DNA from 3 places in the Shewanella sp. SM95 genome. Region 1 is predicted to be linked to each of the others. Evidence: predicted binding sites of a transcription regulator. Region 1 holds the regulator's gene; each other region holds the start of a gene.
What was found. Region 1 encodes NrdR, which represses ribonucleotide reductase genes. Its sites were predicted from a motif close to AAACACNANATNTNGTGTTT; they were not measured.
Positions count from the first base shown of each region.

Region 2: nrdD (anaerobic ribonucleoside-triphosphate reductase) is a predicted target of NrdR. The motif match lies at 3,148-3,167, and genes of this name have one in related genera.
Region 3: nrdA (class 1a ribonucleoside-diphosphate reductase subunit alpha) is a predicted target of NrdR. The motif match lies at 3,399-3,418, and genes of this name have one in related genera.

Region 1 covers NZ_JAKKSE010000004.1:148,584-154,239, forward strand. The annotation lists gene ettA (energy-dependent translational throttle protein EttA) at 1-1,534, opposite strand, end outside; gene glyA (serine hydroxymethyltransferase) at 1,724-2,977, shown strand; gene nrdR (transcriptional regulator NrdR) at 3,267-3,716, shown strand; gene ribD (bifunctional diaminohydroxyphosphoribosylaminopyrimidine deaminase/5-amino-6-(5-phosphoribosylamino)uracil reductase RibD) at 3,862-5,040, shown strand; gene L5M29_RS07525 (riboflavin synthase) at 5,091-5,656, shown strand, end outside.
Region 2 covers NZ_JAKKSE010000003.1:206,160-211,815, forward strand. The annotation lists gene rssA (patatin-like phospholipase RssA) at 1-348, shown strand, start outside; gene L5M29_RS06195 (NADP-dependent oxidoreductase) at 483-1,493, opposite strand; gene L5M29_RS06200 (MarR family winged helix-turn-helix transcriptional regulator) at 1,640-2,128, shown strand; gene L5M29_RS06205 (hypothetical protein) at 2,248-2,937, shown strand; gene nrdD (anaerobic ribonucleoside-triphosphate reductase) at 3,199-5,316, shown strand; gene nrdG (anaerobic ribonucleoside-triphosphate reductase-activating protein) at 5,435-5,656, shown strand, end outside.
Region 3 covers NZ_JAKKSE010000005.1:121,375-127,030, forward strand. The annotation lists gene nrdB (class Ia ribonucleoside-diphosphate reductase subunit beta) at 1-881, opposite strand, end outside; gene nrdA (class 1a ribonucleoside-diphosphate reductase subunit alpha) at 956-3,244, opposite strand; gene L5M29_RS08630 (HAD family hydrolase) at 3,747-4,418, opposite strand; gene ubiG (bifunctional 2-polyprenyl-6-hydroxyphenol methylase/3-demethylubiquinol 3-O-methyltransferase UbiG) at 4,420-5,130, opposite strand; gene gyrA (DNA gyrase subunit A) at 5,516-5,656, shown strand, end outside.

The sequences.
Region 1 (5,656 bases):
GAATGTGGGTCGCGATACGGTCGAGGAACCAACGGTCATGCGAAATCACCATAGCGCAACCTGGGAATTCCAGAATCGCTTCTTCCAGTGCGCGCAGGGTTTCAACGTCTAAGTCGTTGGTGGGTTCGTCGAGGAGTAATACGTTACCGCCCGCTTGCAGCAGTTTGGCTAAATGCACGCGGTTACGTTCACCACCAGATAAAGTACCGATGACTTTTTGCTGATCGCCACCACGGAAGTTGAAGCGGCCTACATAGGCGCGGCTCGGAATTTCCATGTTGTTGATACGCATGATGTCTTGACCACCGGAGATTTCTTCCCAAATGGTGTTCTTATCATTCATCGAATCGCGGAACTGCTCAACCGAGGCCAGTTGCACAGTATCACCCAGCTCAATGCTGCCGCTGTCTGGCTTTTCTGCGCCGGATAACATGCGGAACAGCGTCGATTTACCCGCGCCGTTGGCGCCGATAATGCCGACGATCGCGCCCTTAGGCACAGAGAACGACAGGTTGTCGATCAAAACGCGGTCACCGTAAGATTTGGTCAGGTTATTCACTTCAATAACCTTGTCACCTAAACGTGGTCCGGGCGGAATAAACAGCTCGTTAGTTTCGTTACGTTTTTGGTAATCGTTAGTGTTCAGTTCTTCAAAGCGCGCCATACGGGCCTTGCCCTTTGACTGGCGGCCTTTCGCGCCTTGACGTACCCATTCCAATTCCTTGGCAATGGTCTTTTGGCGAGCGCTTTCGGTGGCTGATTCTTGCTTCAGACGGGCATCTTTCTGCTCAAGCCATGAAGAATAGTTACCTTCCCACGGAATACCTTCACCGCGGTCGAGTTCTAAAATCCAGCCAGCAGCATTGTCGAGGAAGTAACGGTCATGGGTAATCGCGACCACAGTACCAGCATATTCCTGCAGGAAGTGCTCAAGCCACGCCACAGATTCAGCATCCAAGTGGTTGGTCGGTTCGTCCAGTAACAGCATTTCTGGTTTTTCAAGCAGCAAGCGACAAATCGCCACGCGGCGACGTTCACCACCGGATAATACTTCGATTTTCTCATCCCAATCTGGCAGACGCAGGGCGTTGGCGGCGCGCTCAAGGACGTACTCTAAGTTATGGGCATCTTGGGCTTGGATAATGGCTTCGAGTTCGCCTTGCTCTTTTGCAAGGGCGTCGAAATCGGCATCCGGCTCGGCGTAGGCGGCATAAACGGCATCGAGGCGAGTCAGGGCATTTTTTGCCTCTGCTACCGCTTCTTCAATCGCTTCACGCACGGTTTGATTCGGATCGAGTTTAGGTTCCTGCGGCAGGTAACCGATTTTCAATCCCGGCATTGGGCGCGCTTCACCTTCAATTTCGGTGTCGATACCCGCCATAATGCGCAGTAGTGTCGACTTACCTGAACCGTTGAGGCCGAGTACGCCAATTTTGGCGCCGGGGAAAAAGCTTAAAGAAATATCTTTAAGGATCTGCTTCTTAGGCGGAACAATTTTACCCACCCGCAGCATGCTGTAAACAAACTGAGCCATTTTTCTCTATCTTAAGTGACTAATGATGCGGCTAATTCTACTCGATTGCGCGCCGAACTCAACTCGACAATGAGCCAAGTTCAAGCACTATCTGCAGGAATTTCATGTTTCAAATACTGGGATTGTGACCGCGTTCCGAGTAGAATACCGCGCAACCCTACCTATAAGAATTGGCAGCTGGAGTAAGCAATGCTGAAAAAAGATATGAATATCGCAGATTATGATCCGGAACTGTTTAACGCAATTCAGAATGAAACTCTGCGTCAAGAAGAGCATATTGAGCTGATTGCTTCTGAAAACTACACCAGTCCACGCGTGATGGAAGCGCAAGGTTCACAGTTAACCAATAAGTACGCTGAAGGCTATCCAGGCAAGCGTTACTACGGTGGTTGTGAGTATGTGGACGTAGTTGAAACCTTAGCGATTGAACGTGCTAAACAACTGTTTGGCGCAACTTACGCTAACGTACAACCTCATTCAGGTTCACAGGCAAACAGCGCTGTTTACATGGCATTGTTAAAACCTGGCGATACCGTACTGGGCATGAACTTAGCTCATGGTGGTCACTTGACCCACGGTTCACCGGTTAACTTCTCTGGCAAACTGTACAACATCATTCCTTACGGTATCGACGAGTCTGGCAAAATTGACTACGACGAGATGGAACGTATTGCCTTAGAACACAAGCCTAAGATGATGATCGGCGGTTTTTCTGCCTATTCAGGTATCGTTGACTGGGCAAAAATGCGTGAAATCGCAGACAAAATAGGTGCTTATTTATTTGTCGATATGGCACACGTTGCCGGTCTTATTGCTGCGGGCGTTTATCCAAACCCAGTACCACACGCGCACGTTGTGACATCTACGACCCACAAAACCTTAGCGGGTCCCCGTGGTGGCGTGATCCTATCTGCTGCTGACGATGAAGACTTGTATAAGAAGTTGAACTCTGCTGTATTCCCTGGTGGTCAAGGTGGTCCATTGATGCACGTTATCGCCGGTAAAGCGGTGGCGTTCAAAGAAGCCCTAGAGCCAGAATTTAAAGTTTACCAACAGCAAGTGGTTAACAACGCTAAAGCTATGGTTGAAGTGTTCCTTGAGCGCGGTTACAAAATCGTCTCTGGCGGAACCAGCAATCACTTGATGCTAGTTGATCTGATTGGTCGTGACTTAACGGGTAAAGAAGCCGATGCCGCCTTAGGTAGCGCTAACATTACTGTGAACAAAAACTCAGTGCCAAACGACCCACGTTCACCCTTTGTGACCTCAGGTGTGCGTATCGGTACGCCAGCGATTACGCGCCGCGGCTTTAAAGAAGCGGAATCGAAAGAGCTGACTGGCTGGATTTGTGACATCCTTGATGATGCAAGTAATCCTGCAGTGATTGAGCGTGTTAAGGGCCAAGTACTGGCACTGTGTGCACGTTTCCCTGTTTACGGCTAATTTGCCTATGCATCTACGCTTAGTAGATGAAGGGCCGAGATTGACCGCCGACTGACTTGATACTTATAACATCAGGCACTTAGCATCAGGTACTTAACATCAAGTAGTTAACATTAGGTTGTTAAGCTCAGGTAGTTAACCTCAGCCCATAAATAGGATAAAATCCCATGGCCGCATTTAGCGGCCATTTTTATTGGTAAAATCTTAGGCTTAAATCTATTGTGTTTGGCTGAGATTTTAACAGGTAAAGCCATTAACGCTTTACTCGCATTCACTGGCAGGAGGCTCAATGCATTGTCCATTTTGCAGCGCGACAGATACTAAAGTCATCGATTCCCGATTAGTGGCAGAAGGCCACCAAGTGCGCCGTCGCCGAGAATGCACCGAATGTCATGAAAGATTTACCACCTTCGAAGGCGCCGAATTAGTCATGCCTAGGGTGATTAAGCGCGATGGTTCACGCCAACCCTTCGATGAAGAAAAACTCCAAGGTGGCATGTTGCGCGCCGTTGAAAAACGCCCCGTGTCTATGGATGAAATCGAGCAAGCACTCAGCAAAATCAAGTCTACCCTGCGCGCCACTGGCGAGCGGGAAGTGCCGTCAGAAATGGTGGGTAACTTAATGATGGAGCAATTGATGAGCCTAGATAAAGTCGCCTACATACGTTTCGCTTCTGTGTACCGCGCCTTTGAAGACGTGTCTGAATTTGGCGAAGCCATCGCCAAGCTGCAAAAGTAGTTATTCGATTTTTGTGGCTAGTCTATCGGTGTTTGGTTGCGCTAGCTTTAAAAGAGGCTTTTGATTAATAGCTTCTGCAAGACAGGTTTTAAAAACAGATTTGCAAGACTGGTGAAAGCCGAAACCTTTAACAACAGGGTTGAACATGAGCTTGAACATAAGTTGGTCCGTACTCGATACCCAAATGATGAGCCGCGCGATTCAATTGGCGCGCAAAGGCTTTTACACCACTAGACCCAATCCCAGTGTGGGCTGCGTTATCGTTAAAGATAACCAAATCATTGGTGAAGGTTATCATCAAAAAGCGGGTGAGCCCCACGCCGAAGTGCATGCGCTACGTATGGCTGGCGAACGCGCCCGCGGCGCAACGGCCTATGTCACTTTAGAGCCCTGCAGCCATTATGGCCGCACGCCGCCCTGCGCCTTGGCGCTGATCAATATTGGCGTTAAACGTGTGGTGGTCGCGGTGGAAGATCCTAATCCGCAAGTAGGTGGTCGTGGCATTCAAATGCTGCGTGACGCCGGTATTGAAGTGGATGTGGGATTACATCGCGATGAAGCCTATGCCTTGAATGTAGGCTTTATGAAGCGGATGGAATCGGGTTTACCCAGAGTTACAGTAAAATTGGCTGCGAGTCTCGATGGTAAAACCGCGCTGTCTAACGGTGTGTCTAAATGGATAACTGGTCCAGAATCTCGTCGCGACGTGCAGCGATTACGTTTACGTTCTTGTGCACTGGTCACGGGGATCGAAACCATACTGGCAGACGCTCCTTTACTTAATGTGCGTTATCAGGAACTTGGCAGCTTAAAAGACAGTGTAACCGAGGCGCAATTACTGCAGCCATTAAGAGTGATACTCGACAGCCGTGCCCGTTTGCCGTTATCGGCCGCCTGCTTGGCTATCGTATCGCCCATACTCTTGGTCTCGACCGTGGCTTATCCCACAGAGTTTCAAGCACAATTGCCCTCCCATGTGAGTTGCCTCGTGTTACCTGCAATTGCAGGTCGCGTCTCATTGCCTGAACTATTAAGCTATTTAGGCCAAAGCTGTAATCACGTGCTGGTGGAAGCGGGTGCAACCTTAGCGGGCGCATTTTTAGCGCAGGGGCTGGCCGATGAGTTAGTGCTATACCAAGCGATGAAAATCCTCGGTGGGCATGGGCGTAATTTGCTGCAATTGCCCGATTATCAAACCATGGCACACATTCCTGCACTCACTTTGGTCGATGAGCGCAAATTAGGGCCAGATACCCGTTTAACTTTGAGTGTTATGCTTGATACCTCTTTATCTAAATCGAATTGGAGCAAGATAACCGTTTAACCTTGAGTCTTATGCCTTATTACTTCTTTATTTAATTAAGTGAGTTAACCATGTTTACTGGGATTATTGAAGCCGTTGGCACCCTGCGCAAACTGGAGCGTAAAGGCGATGATATTCGTCTTACCGTGGCGAGCGGCAAACTGGATTTAAACGATGTGCGTTTAGGCGACAGTATTGCTACCAACGGTGTGTGCTTAACGGTTGTGCAGCAATTAGCAGACGGTTATGTGGCTGATGTCTCTGCTGAAACCGTGAGTCTAACCGGGTTTGCCAACTATAAAGTGGGCACTAAGGTGAATCTTGAAAAGGCCGTTACCCCAACCACACGCTTAGGCGGCCATATGGTCAGCGGCCATGTAGACGGTATTGCTGTGGTTGAACAACGCCTAGTGCGTGGTCAAGCTATCGAGTTTTGGTTAGCCGCCCCCGCAGAGCTTGGGCGTTATATTGCCCATAAAGGTTCCATCACCATTGATGGCGTGAGTCTGACGGTTAACGAAGTGGACGGCAGTCGATTCCGCTTGACCATAGTGCCGCATACCGCAGGTGAAACCACGTTAATCGACCTGCAAGCGGGCGATAAGGTGAATATCGAAGTGGATTTAATCGCCCGTTA
Region 2 (5,656 bases), on a different contig from region 1:
CAAAGGACTGTCCAAGCTGAAATGGATATGCCAGCGCGACAAGAAACGGGCTTTATGGATTTATTTGCCCGTGGCCGAGATTATGTCAGTAACCTAACCGATAAGTTTTCGCTCGGCACTAAATCGAATCCGGGGATGATTGCTGTGATGTCGCAATCTATGGGTATTTTAGAGCAAAGGCATAAACGGGCGCGGTTGATGGGCGATCCACCAGATATTTGTATTGTGCCAGAGGTGGGAAATATCGGCACTATGGAGTTTCATCGTGCTGATGAGGCGATTGCCGCCGGCGAAGCGGCGGTGGAGAAAGTCGCCCACTTGATTGAAGCAGCGCTCTGGAAGGGCTGATGAGGCAAAATGTAGAGTCAAAAGTTTTATATAGATAGCGTTTGATTGCCAGATAAACAAAAGTCGGTATCACTTTTGCGATACCGACTATTTGCTATCTCATATTGAGATGTTTATACCGCTTTGTTGGTGACTTAGGCTAGTTTTACCAACATTTTACCGCGATTCTTACCTTCAAATAGACCGATAAAAGCATCAGGTGCTTGTTCAAGCCCTTGATAAATTGTTTGTTCTGCTTTGACTTTACCTTCCGCTAACCATTGAGCCATTTTTGCGGTGAACTCAGGATAATGCGCCCAATGTTCGGATACGATAAAACCTTCTAACTTGAGTTTTCGCATTACAATTAGTGCTAAGTTGTCAGGGCCAGGTGTTGGAGTTGTGTTGTTATATTGCGAAATCATACCGCAAACAGCGATACGTCCATGATCTTTCATATTGCTCAGCGCTGCGGCTAAATGCTCGCCACCGACGTTCTCAAAATACACGTCAACCCCTTCTGGGGCTGCTTTTGTCAACGCTTGGGTGAGATTGCCACAAGTTTTGTAATTGATGACCGCATCAACACCATAACTTTTTAATAATTCAGCTTTTTCATCTGAACCGACAGAGGCTATTACACGAGCACCTATTAGTTTACCAATTTGGCAGGCTACGCTACCTACTGCGCCAGAGGCTGCGGAAACGAACAGTGTCTCACCCGCTTTTAAATCTGTAATGCGAGTCAGTCCTGTCCAAGCTGTCATGCCTGGCATTCCGAGTACGCCGAGGAAATGTGAATTATCAAGCGTAGTTCGTGGTAAAGCTGTCAGTCCTGCGGTATCTGTGACTGCGTGTTCACGCCAACCTAGCATGCTGCTGACTTTAGTACCAACCGGGAACTCGGTGTTTTTTGACGCTATAACTTCACCAATCGCACCGCCTTCTAAGACTTGATTTAAGGCGAAGGGCGGAACATAACTCTTGCGATCAACCATGCGCCCGCGCATGTAAGGGTCAACCGACATCCATAGATTTTTAATCAGCACTTGTCCATCAGCGAGCGGTGCTAATGCTTTATTTACTAAAGTAAAGTTCTGTGCCGTAGGCATGCCTTCTGGGCGACTAGCTAGATGGATTTCACGGGTTTCAGTCATACTCTTCATAAAAACTCACCTTTTGTTTGTGCGCAAACGAATGATGTTAACTCTACGTGGCTTTAAGATTGAATGCAAATAGTTTGCGCGCAAACTAGATGCGGTGGGACAGATCGGATAAGATAGCGTTATGTTTAAATGACAGGCGCTTAAACGTGCAGAATTGCTTACCTCAACCTGAGCTAGACGCTACAAAACAGACTCATAGCCAAGCTTCTAGCGATCCACTCTGTTTATCCGATAATGTTTGTTTCGCGTTATATTCTGCGAGCAATGCATTAGTGCGTGCTTATCGGCCTCTACTCGAGGCATACGAGTTAACTTTCCCTCAATATTTAGTGATGCAAACCCTGTGGCGTCAAAACGGCTGCAGCCAAACCCAGCTATCAATGGCGACTAAACTCGATATGGGAACCCTAACGCCAATCGTCAAGCGGTTAGAGTTGAAGGGGTTGATTACGCGATTAGCCTGCGTTGAAGATGAGCGGAAAAAGCTGATCACTCTGACAAGTCAAGGAGAGGGTATCAGGCACGAAGCTCTTGCCTTGAAGCAAACCTTACTAGATAAAGTGCAGATGGACGCTGAGGCACTCGATTTACTAAGGCGGCAATGTCTTGCCTTGATCGAAGATATACAGTCCTAGATATAAGTTGGTTTATGCATAGTGATGCTATTAACTCAGCGGTTGCACTGATTAATACTTGATTGGCTTAGTTTTTGCTTTAAAACCGTCATTGAGTCTTAGACGCCGAATTTTTGACGATGAATTCTATTTTAAATGCCTTTAATCTTAATCGCAGCAGTGCCAGTATCGCCGATGCCTATGGTGCCAATAGCCAAAAGACGAGCACGGCTAAAACCGATACTACGATAGAAACAAATAAAACGCAGACGGATGCTACCAAACCCGATAACGGTAAAACCGATGAGATAGCGCTGTCGCCAAGGGCGCAACGCGCACAGAAAATTCAATCGATGGCGAAGGATTTTTTTGCCGATGGTCAATTTGGCGTCGCCGATATTCCCGCATTGGTGTCGCGCTTACAAAAAGATGGCATTTTATCGGATGTGCAACTCGAGCGTTTATCGAAAAACGGTATTACAGTGCCGAGCACAACGACGCCGACTAAACAATCGTTGCAAGATTTTTTAGATGATGAAATCAAATCATTAGCTAAAAAATCACCCAATAATCCTCTTATCAATACCTTAGTTGATGCTAAGAGCGTCTTAACCAATATGGATGATGCTCAGTCGCCGGTGCTAGCCCAGAAGGCCACGAAAGTCCTTAGCCAATTGACGGATTATTTGAATTCTGAACCTCCGCTTACGGATGCTGAAAAGCAGCAGTGGCAGGGGCTAAAATCTATGATGCAACTCGCTTCATCTATGGGGGCACATCAATCTGCATCGGGCCAACTCAGTAGTTATCTTGCGCTTGCTAAACGTTAATTCACATCCATAGTGCGTGATAAACACAAATTGTCACGCATTCAACTAGCTGGGTTTAATCAGCAGGTCAAGGCGCAATTTTCAGATAATTGGGCCTAGCTGCAGTTCTTGTTTGTTCTTTTATTTCATCCTAAAAACTATGATCTGGATCATGGACTCCTTACCGTCATTGTAGCCTAATGCTCTACATATTGTGTTTTATGCTTTTAAAATCACTAGATGTAGTGTTAATTTTTAGGCGAGATGGAGAGGAACTGAACAATGCCAGTCGTAATTAAGCGTGATGGTTGCCGCACACCTTTTGATGAAACAAGGATAAGGGATGCAGTGAATGCCGCTGCAAACTCAGTTGGAATAGAGGATGGCGACTATGCAGCGACAGTGGCAGCGTGTATCAGTCAGAGCGTCGCGCCATTAGCTGAAGTCGATATCCACCATCTACAAGATGCGGTTGAGAATTTACTGATGGAAGGGCCGTACAAGTCCCTAGCGCGGGTGTATATCGAATACCGTCACGACAGAGATGTGTGCCGTGAAGCGACCAGTAAACTCAACCTCGAAATCCGTGGTTTAGTTGAGCAAAGTAATGCGGCTTTACTCAATGAAAATGCTAATAAAGATTCAAAAGTCATTCCTACTCAGCGGGATTTACTCGCGGGCATAGTCGCCAAACATTACGCCAAAAGTCATATTTTGCCAAAGGATGTAGTCGCTGCCCATGAAGCGGGCGAGATCCATTACCACGACCTAGATTACTCTCCGTTTTTCCCGATGTTTAACTGCATGTTGATTGATTTAGCTGGCATGTTGACCCACGGCTTTAAAATGGGTAATGCCGAAATTGAAACCCCTAAGTCTATTTCAACAGCGACAGCGGTGACCGCGCAGATTATTGCCCAAGTGGCGAGTCATATCTATGGCGGAACTACTATCAACCGTATCGATGAAGTGTTAGCGCCATTTGTTGCTAAGAGCTACGACAAGCATTACCAAATTGCCCTTAATTGGAAGATTACCGATGCCAAAGCCTTTGCCACGGCGCAAACTGAAAAAGAATGTCACGATGCATTCCAGTCTTTGGAATATGAGGTCAATACCTTACACACTGCCAATGGCCAAACACCGTTCGTGACCTTTGGGTTTGGTTTAGGCACGTCATGGGAATCACGCTTAATTCAGCAATCAATGCTCAAAGTGCGGATGGCGGGATTGGGTAAAAATCGCAAGACTGCAGTATTCCCTAAGCTAGTGTTTGCGATTCGTGATGGCATTAATCACAAAGCGGGCGATTGCAATTACGATGTAAAACAGATGGCGCTCAAATGCGCAACAATGCGCATGTATCCCGACATCCTCAACTACGAGCAAGTCGAGAAAGTGACCGGTTCATTTAAAACTCCAATGGGCTGCCGTAGCTTTTTAGGCACCTATGAAGAAAATGGCGGGCTTGTGCATGAAGGGCGCAATAATTTGGGAGTGGTCAGTTTAAACCTGCCGCGGATTGCCTTAGAAGCCAATGGCGATGAGACTGAGTTTTATCGCATTTTAGATGACAGATTAGTATTAGCCCGTAAAGCGCTGGATACCCGTATTGAGCGACTGAACGGTGTTAAAGCCCGCGTGGCACCTATCCTCTATATGGAAGGCGCCTGTGGTGTACGTTTACGGGCAGATGATGATGTGGCGCAAATCTTTAAAAATGGCCGCGCGTCGATTTCACTCGGTTACATTGGCCTGCATGAAACCATGAATGCACTCTATGGCACCCAAACCCATGTATTTGATGATGCACAATTAAGGGAAAAAGCCGTTGCTATTGTAGCTTATCTTAAAGCTGCTACCGATGCGTGGAAGGCCGAAACAGGTTATGGCTTTAGTCTGTATAGCACGCCAAGTGAGAGTCTCTGCAGCCGTTTTTGTAAACTGGATGCGAAGCAATTTGGCTTAGTCACAGGGGTGACGGACAAGGGCTATTACACTAATAGTTTCCACCTCGATGTGGAAAAAAGCGTAAATCCTTACGATAAAATTGATTTTGAACAGCCATATCCCGCTATCGCGAACGGCGGCTTTATTTGTTATGGCGAATATCCCAATATGCAGCATAACCTCGAAGCGCTGGAAAACGTCTGGGATTATAGCTACAGCCGCGTGCCTTACTATGGCACTAACACGCCAATTGATGAATGCTACGACTGTGGCTTTACCGGTGAATTTAGTTGTACCAGTAAAGGGTTCACTTGCCCTAAGTGTGGCAATCATGAGCCTAGTCGGGTTTCTGTGACGCGCCGTGTGTGCGGTTACTTAGGCAGTCCTGATGCGCGGCCTTTTAATTATGGCAAGCAAGAAGAAGTAAAACGCAGGATCAAACACTTGTAACACTATTACCTTATTTTGCCTGTTAGACTTATTCCGTGGCATCAAATAGTGCCACGGGATGAGTGTCAGTGTTAAAAGATGAAATGCACTGTGAGTGACCATCAATGAATTACCATCAATGAATTACCATCAATATTTCCCTATCGATGTGGTCAATGGCCCAGGTACCCGTGCGACCTTGTTTGTCTCTGGCTGTGAGCACCAGTGCCGCGGTTGTTATAATCAAAGCACTTGGGATCCCCGTTCTGGGCATGTGTTTGATAAAACGATGGAAGATAGGATTATTGCCGATCTTAATGATAAGCGGATTGTGCGTCGTGGTTTATCGCTTTCGGGCGGC
Region 3 (5,656 bases), on a different contig from region 1:
TCTTTGAACAGGTATTTGGCCCATTCTTTTTCTTGCTCTGCGGCTTTGAAGAATAAATCGAAAGCTTCCTGTTGGCATTCTGCAGCAATTTCACCCATTTCTGGATCGTCTTTACCGCCTTGCATGATGCTTAAAATATGCTGAGTGCTGTTTAAGTGTAAGGCTTCATCACGGGCGATTAAGCGAATGATTTTCGCGTTACCTTCCATGAGCTTACGTTCAGCAAAGGCAAATGAGCAGGCAAAGCTAACATAGAAACGAATAGCTTCTAGGGCGTTGACTGACATCATGCACAGGTACAAGGCTTTTTTCAGGGTGCGGGTGTTGACTATGACTTCTTTGCCATCGATAACATGGGTTCCTGCACCGAGTAAATGGAATATCTGAGTCAGTTGGATCAAGTGATCGTAATAAGCGGCGATATCGGTCGCACGGCTTAAGATTTCTTTGTTCACAACGATATCGTCGAAGATCACTGAAGGATCGTTAACGATATTACGAATGATGTGGGTGTATGAGCGCGAGTGAATCGTCTCAGAGAAAGACCAAGTCTCAATCCAGGTTTCTAATTCAGGCAGTGACACCAGCGGCAAAAAGGCCACATTGGGCGAGCGGCCTTGAATCGAGTCGAGTAGGGTTTGGTATTTCAGATTCGAAATAAAGATGTGTTTTTCATGATCAGGCAATGCACCGTAGTCAATCTTATCGCGACTGACGTCTACTTCTTCCGGGCGCCAAAAGAAAGATAACTGCTTTTCTATCAGTTTTTCGAACACTTCATATTTTTGTTGATCGTAACGAGCCACGTTGACCGATTGACCTAAAAACATAGGTTCACGGGTGGCATCGTTGGGTGTTTGACAGAAGGTAGAGTAGGCCATGGTGCTATTTTTCCAATGGATAGGGATCCACTAAATAGGGATCCCTATAAAACCGTTAACGTTAAAGTTAAAGACTAGATTTTACATGCGCCGCCGGCGCAACCGTCATCTTCTTTCTCTAAATTGGTGATGTCATCGTGTGAATCCGACGCACCATCGCGAGTGTTATGGTAGTAAAGCGTTTTAACACCTAACTTGTAAGCATTGAGCAAATCTTTCAGTAGGGTTTGCATTGGCACTTTACGGCCTTCAAAACGTGAAGGATCGTAGTTAGTGTTAGCCGAAATCGCTTGGTCAACGAATTTCTGCATAATACCCACTAGCTGTAAGTAACCGTCGTTGCTTGGCATTTTCCACAGCAATTCATAGCTATCTTTCAGTGTATCGAAATCGGGTACCACTTGTTTTAGCTGACCGTCTTTGCTCGATTTCACGCTGATAAGACCACGTGGTGGCTCAATACCATTGGTCGCATTGGAGATTTGCGACGAGGTTTCTGATGGCATTAATGCCGACAGCGTCGAGTTACGCAGGCCATATTGCTTGATATCGCTACGCAGTGATTCCCAGTCTAAGTGCAATGGTTCAGCACAAATTTTATCTAGGTCACGTTTGTAGGTATCGATTGGCAAAATACCTTGAGAGTAAGTGGTCTCGTGGAATAACGGACATGCCCCTTGCTCTTTGGCTAAGTTCATTGAGGCTTTCAGTAAATAGTACTGAATCGCTTCGAAGGTTCTGTGGGTTAAAGCGTTCGCGCTACCATCAGAATACTTCATGCCATTTTTCGCTAAATAGTTAGCGAAGTTGATCACACCTATGCCTAAAGTACGGCGATTCATCGAGGCGATTTGCGCGGCCTTGATAGGATAATCTTGATAATCCAATAAATTATCCAGTGCGCGTACGGCGAGGTCGGCTAATGGCTCAATATCAGATAACTCTTTGATAGAACCTAAGTTAAGTGCTGACAGCGTACAAAGCGCGATTTCACCTTCTGGATCATCGATGTTGTTTAATGGTTTAGTCGGCAGGGCGATTTCAAGACACAGGTTAGACTGTCTGATCGGCGCGACTTTTGAATCAAACGGGCTGTGAGTGTTGCAGTGATCCACGTTCTGAATGTAGATACGGCCCGTTGAGGCACGCTCTTGCATCATCAGTGAAAACAGTTCAACGGCTTTTATCGTTTTCTTACGAATGTTGCTGTCTTGCTCATATTGCACATATAAACGTTCGAATTCGTTTTGATCTTCAAAGAAAGCATCGTACAAGCCAGGTACGTCAGATGGGCTAAATAAACTGATGTTCTCGCCTTTGATCAGACGTTGATACATGACTTTGTTCAACTGCACACCGTAGTCTAAATGACGGATACGGTTGTCTTCGACGCCGCGGTTATTTTTCAATACCAGCAGAGATTCGACTTCTAAGTGCCAAATAGGGTAGAACAGGGTCGCAGCACCGCCACGCACGCCGCCTTGAGAGCACGACTTCACTGCGGTTTGGAAATACTTATAGAAAGGTAAACAACCTGTGTGGAAGGCTTCACCACCACGGATTGGGCTACCTAAGGCACGAATACGACCGGCGTTAATACCGATACCCGCACGTTGGCTGACATATTTCACGATAGACGAAGCGGTCGCGTTGATGGAATCTAAGCTGTCACCACATTCGATCAGTACGCAAGAGCTGAACTGACGCGTTGGGGTGCGCACACCGGCCATAATTGGCGTTGGCAGCGACAGTTTAAAAGTTGATACCGCGTCATAGAAATCTTTAACGTATTTCAGGCGCGTCTCTTTTGGATAACGGGCAAACAAGCAAGCCGCAACCAAAATGTAAAGGAACTGCGCACTCTCATAGATTTCGTGGGTCACACGGTTTTGAACTAAATATTTGCCTTCAAGCTGTTTTACCGCAGCGTAGGAAAAATCCATATCGCGCCAATGGTCGATATAGGTATCCATCACATCCAGCTCTTCGCGGGTGTAATCTCTTAAAATGTGTTGATCGTATTTACCCAGCTCAACCAATTTAGTCACGTGAGCATACAATGCGGGCGGCTCGAACTGACCGAAGGCCTTCTTACGCAAATGAAACACCGCTAAACGGGCAGCAAGAAACTGATAGTCCGGTGATTCTGGAGAAATTAAATCCGCCGCAGCCTTGATAATGGTTTCATGGATAGCTTCGGTTGGGATGCCATCGAAAAACTGTAGGTGTGAGCGAAGTTCAACTTCCGAAACAGAAACGTTTTTTAATCCCTTGGCTGCCCAAGTAATTACGCGGTGTATTTTTTCGAGATCGATATTCTCACGATCGCCACAGCGTTTTGTGACTGTCATAGTGCTATTCATTTGGAGATAGGCCTTGGTTCTTATATGTATTTAGGTGAGCAAAATCACCGTACGTATCCTTGTAAAACAATCAACAATCGTCCCTTAAATACAGCTGACTGGTTACAAACGAGTCAATTAAGCGGCGAGCTTCTAGTGTGTCTGATTGTTACCTATACACAAGATATGGTGTTTTAAATTATATGGGATACAAGATAGTGAGGTTTGCCCCTATTTGCAAGTCTGAATTCAGGGGACATCTTGTGGATAACGTGAGGATAAAATTTTGCGTTAGTAACGACTAACCTTGAAGCTCAATTTCAGGTTAGCGTGTCACACTCATGGGGGATTTTTAGGCGATCTTTTCTTTAGATCGCGATCGCTCACGAGTGCCGATCTTTTATCCGCCTGACTTTTTCCGTGGGTCATAAATAGTATGCTGACACACTGATGTTCGTCAGTGAAGTTACGTATTGGATGCCTTATTCGTGAGCATTGTAGGCGCTGTTTTTGGTTGATGTTGTTAAGCCAATGCTTCGATTAGTGCTTGATGTAGCTCAGTTGGGCTCGCAAAATGCGCGTGCGCTGGCCATTGCAACGGCTTGTCGTTCACGCCCAGATAACCCCATAGGGCCACGCCGCCTAACATGCCAGCAGCCTTGGCCGCGAGCAAATCTCGCTCGGCATCCCCAAGATACAAAATGTATTCTGGAGCACAGTTCAGCTGTTGTGCGCCTAACAGCATAGGTGCAGTGTGGGGTTTTGGGTGTTTTGTAGAATCGCCACTAATGATAACGGGCATACGCAAGTGTAAATTCAGTTTTCGCAATAAGGGACGGGTAAAGCGCGCAGGCTTGTTGGTGATCACCCCAAACGGCAGCTGAGTTAACTCGAGCCAGTCGAGTAATGCCGCTATGCCTGTGAATAGCGCACAGTGATCGCCATTTATACGCTGATAGTGGGCGAGTAGCCCTTGCTGAACTTGAGACCGAAGATCTTCTGCCGCATCAGGGATCGCGGCATCGACTAAGGCAAAACTGCCGTGGGATGCGGCGTAGCGCATGGCCGCTAACGGCTGCGCGGCGATGCCGACATCTTGAAGACTTAAATTGAGGGCTTGCACCAGATCCGGCGCGGTATCGGCTAAGGTGCCGTCGAGATCGAACAGTACGCCTTTGATCTGTGCCAGACTCATATTAATCAACCTTACGCGTCGCTATCATGTAATTCACATCAACCTTAGGCGTGTACTGAAAAATGCCCGTCAATGGGTTGTAGCTTACCCCTAAGGCATCGGTACAGATAAGATCGGTATTATCTACTAGCTCAATCAGCTCCGAAGGCTTAATGAATTTTTTATGCTCGTGGGTGCCAACTGGCAGCATTTTTAGCAAATATTCCGCACCTAAAATGGTGTGCACGTAGGATTTAATGTTGCGGTTGATGGTGGAGAAAAACACATGACCACCGGGTTTGACCATGTCACAGCATGCTTTAATCACAGATTGTGGATCGGGTACATGTTCGAGCATTTCCATGCAGGTCACCACATCGTAATAGGTTTGATGATCTTGGCTGTGGGCCTCGGCAGTATTTTTTACATAATTAATGCTCACACCCGTTTCGAGGGCATGTAGGCGGGCGACTTCTAAGGGCTCATCACCCATATCTAAGCCATCAACCTCGGCGCCGATGCGGGCCATGCTTTCAGACAAAATGCCGCCACCACAGCCGACATCGAGCACTTTCTTCCCGAAAATACCGCCAGCGGTTTGATCGATATAGTTTAAGCGCAGCGGGTTTAATAGATGCAGCGGCTTAAATTCGCCGTTGAGATCCCACCAAGTTTCGGCCATACGTTCAAACTTTGCGATTTCCTGTGGGTCTACATTGGTATTCTGATGCATGCTATTACCTGAAGAAGCTGTATTGTGCGGCTATTATAACGACTATGTTTGATAAACAAAGTGCTCGACTGAGCTAAGCCCTTGTGGTTGAGTGAATTTTCAGCAGTTATCTGCTTTTATGTTAATTGTTGTGCTCCGTATCGACCTTTTACTTTATCCCTTTGACGATTTTTCCTCATCGTAAGCCGTGAATTTCAACGCTTGTTTATCGCACAAACGACCAAATTGACAGTGTTTTCATCTATTAAGCCACCAGACTCTCAATTCGATAATGATAGGTCTGGCGACATTAAATAACTGTGTTAGAATGCCAAATCACGTTTTTGGGCTAGGCAATGATACGGATTATACGTTGTCGGCTATTTTTCAGGGGAACGAGCAGTTTATGACTGATCTGGCATCATCTATTTCGCCAATTAATATCGAAGACGAACTAAAGAATTCGTACCTTGATTACGCCATGAGCGTTATCGTGGGACGTGCATTACCAGACGTGCGCGACGGCTTAAAGCCGGTTCATCGCCGT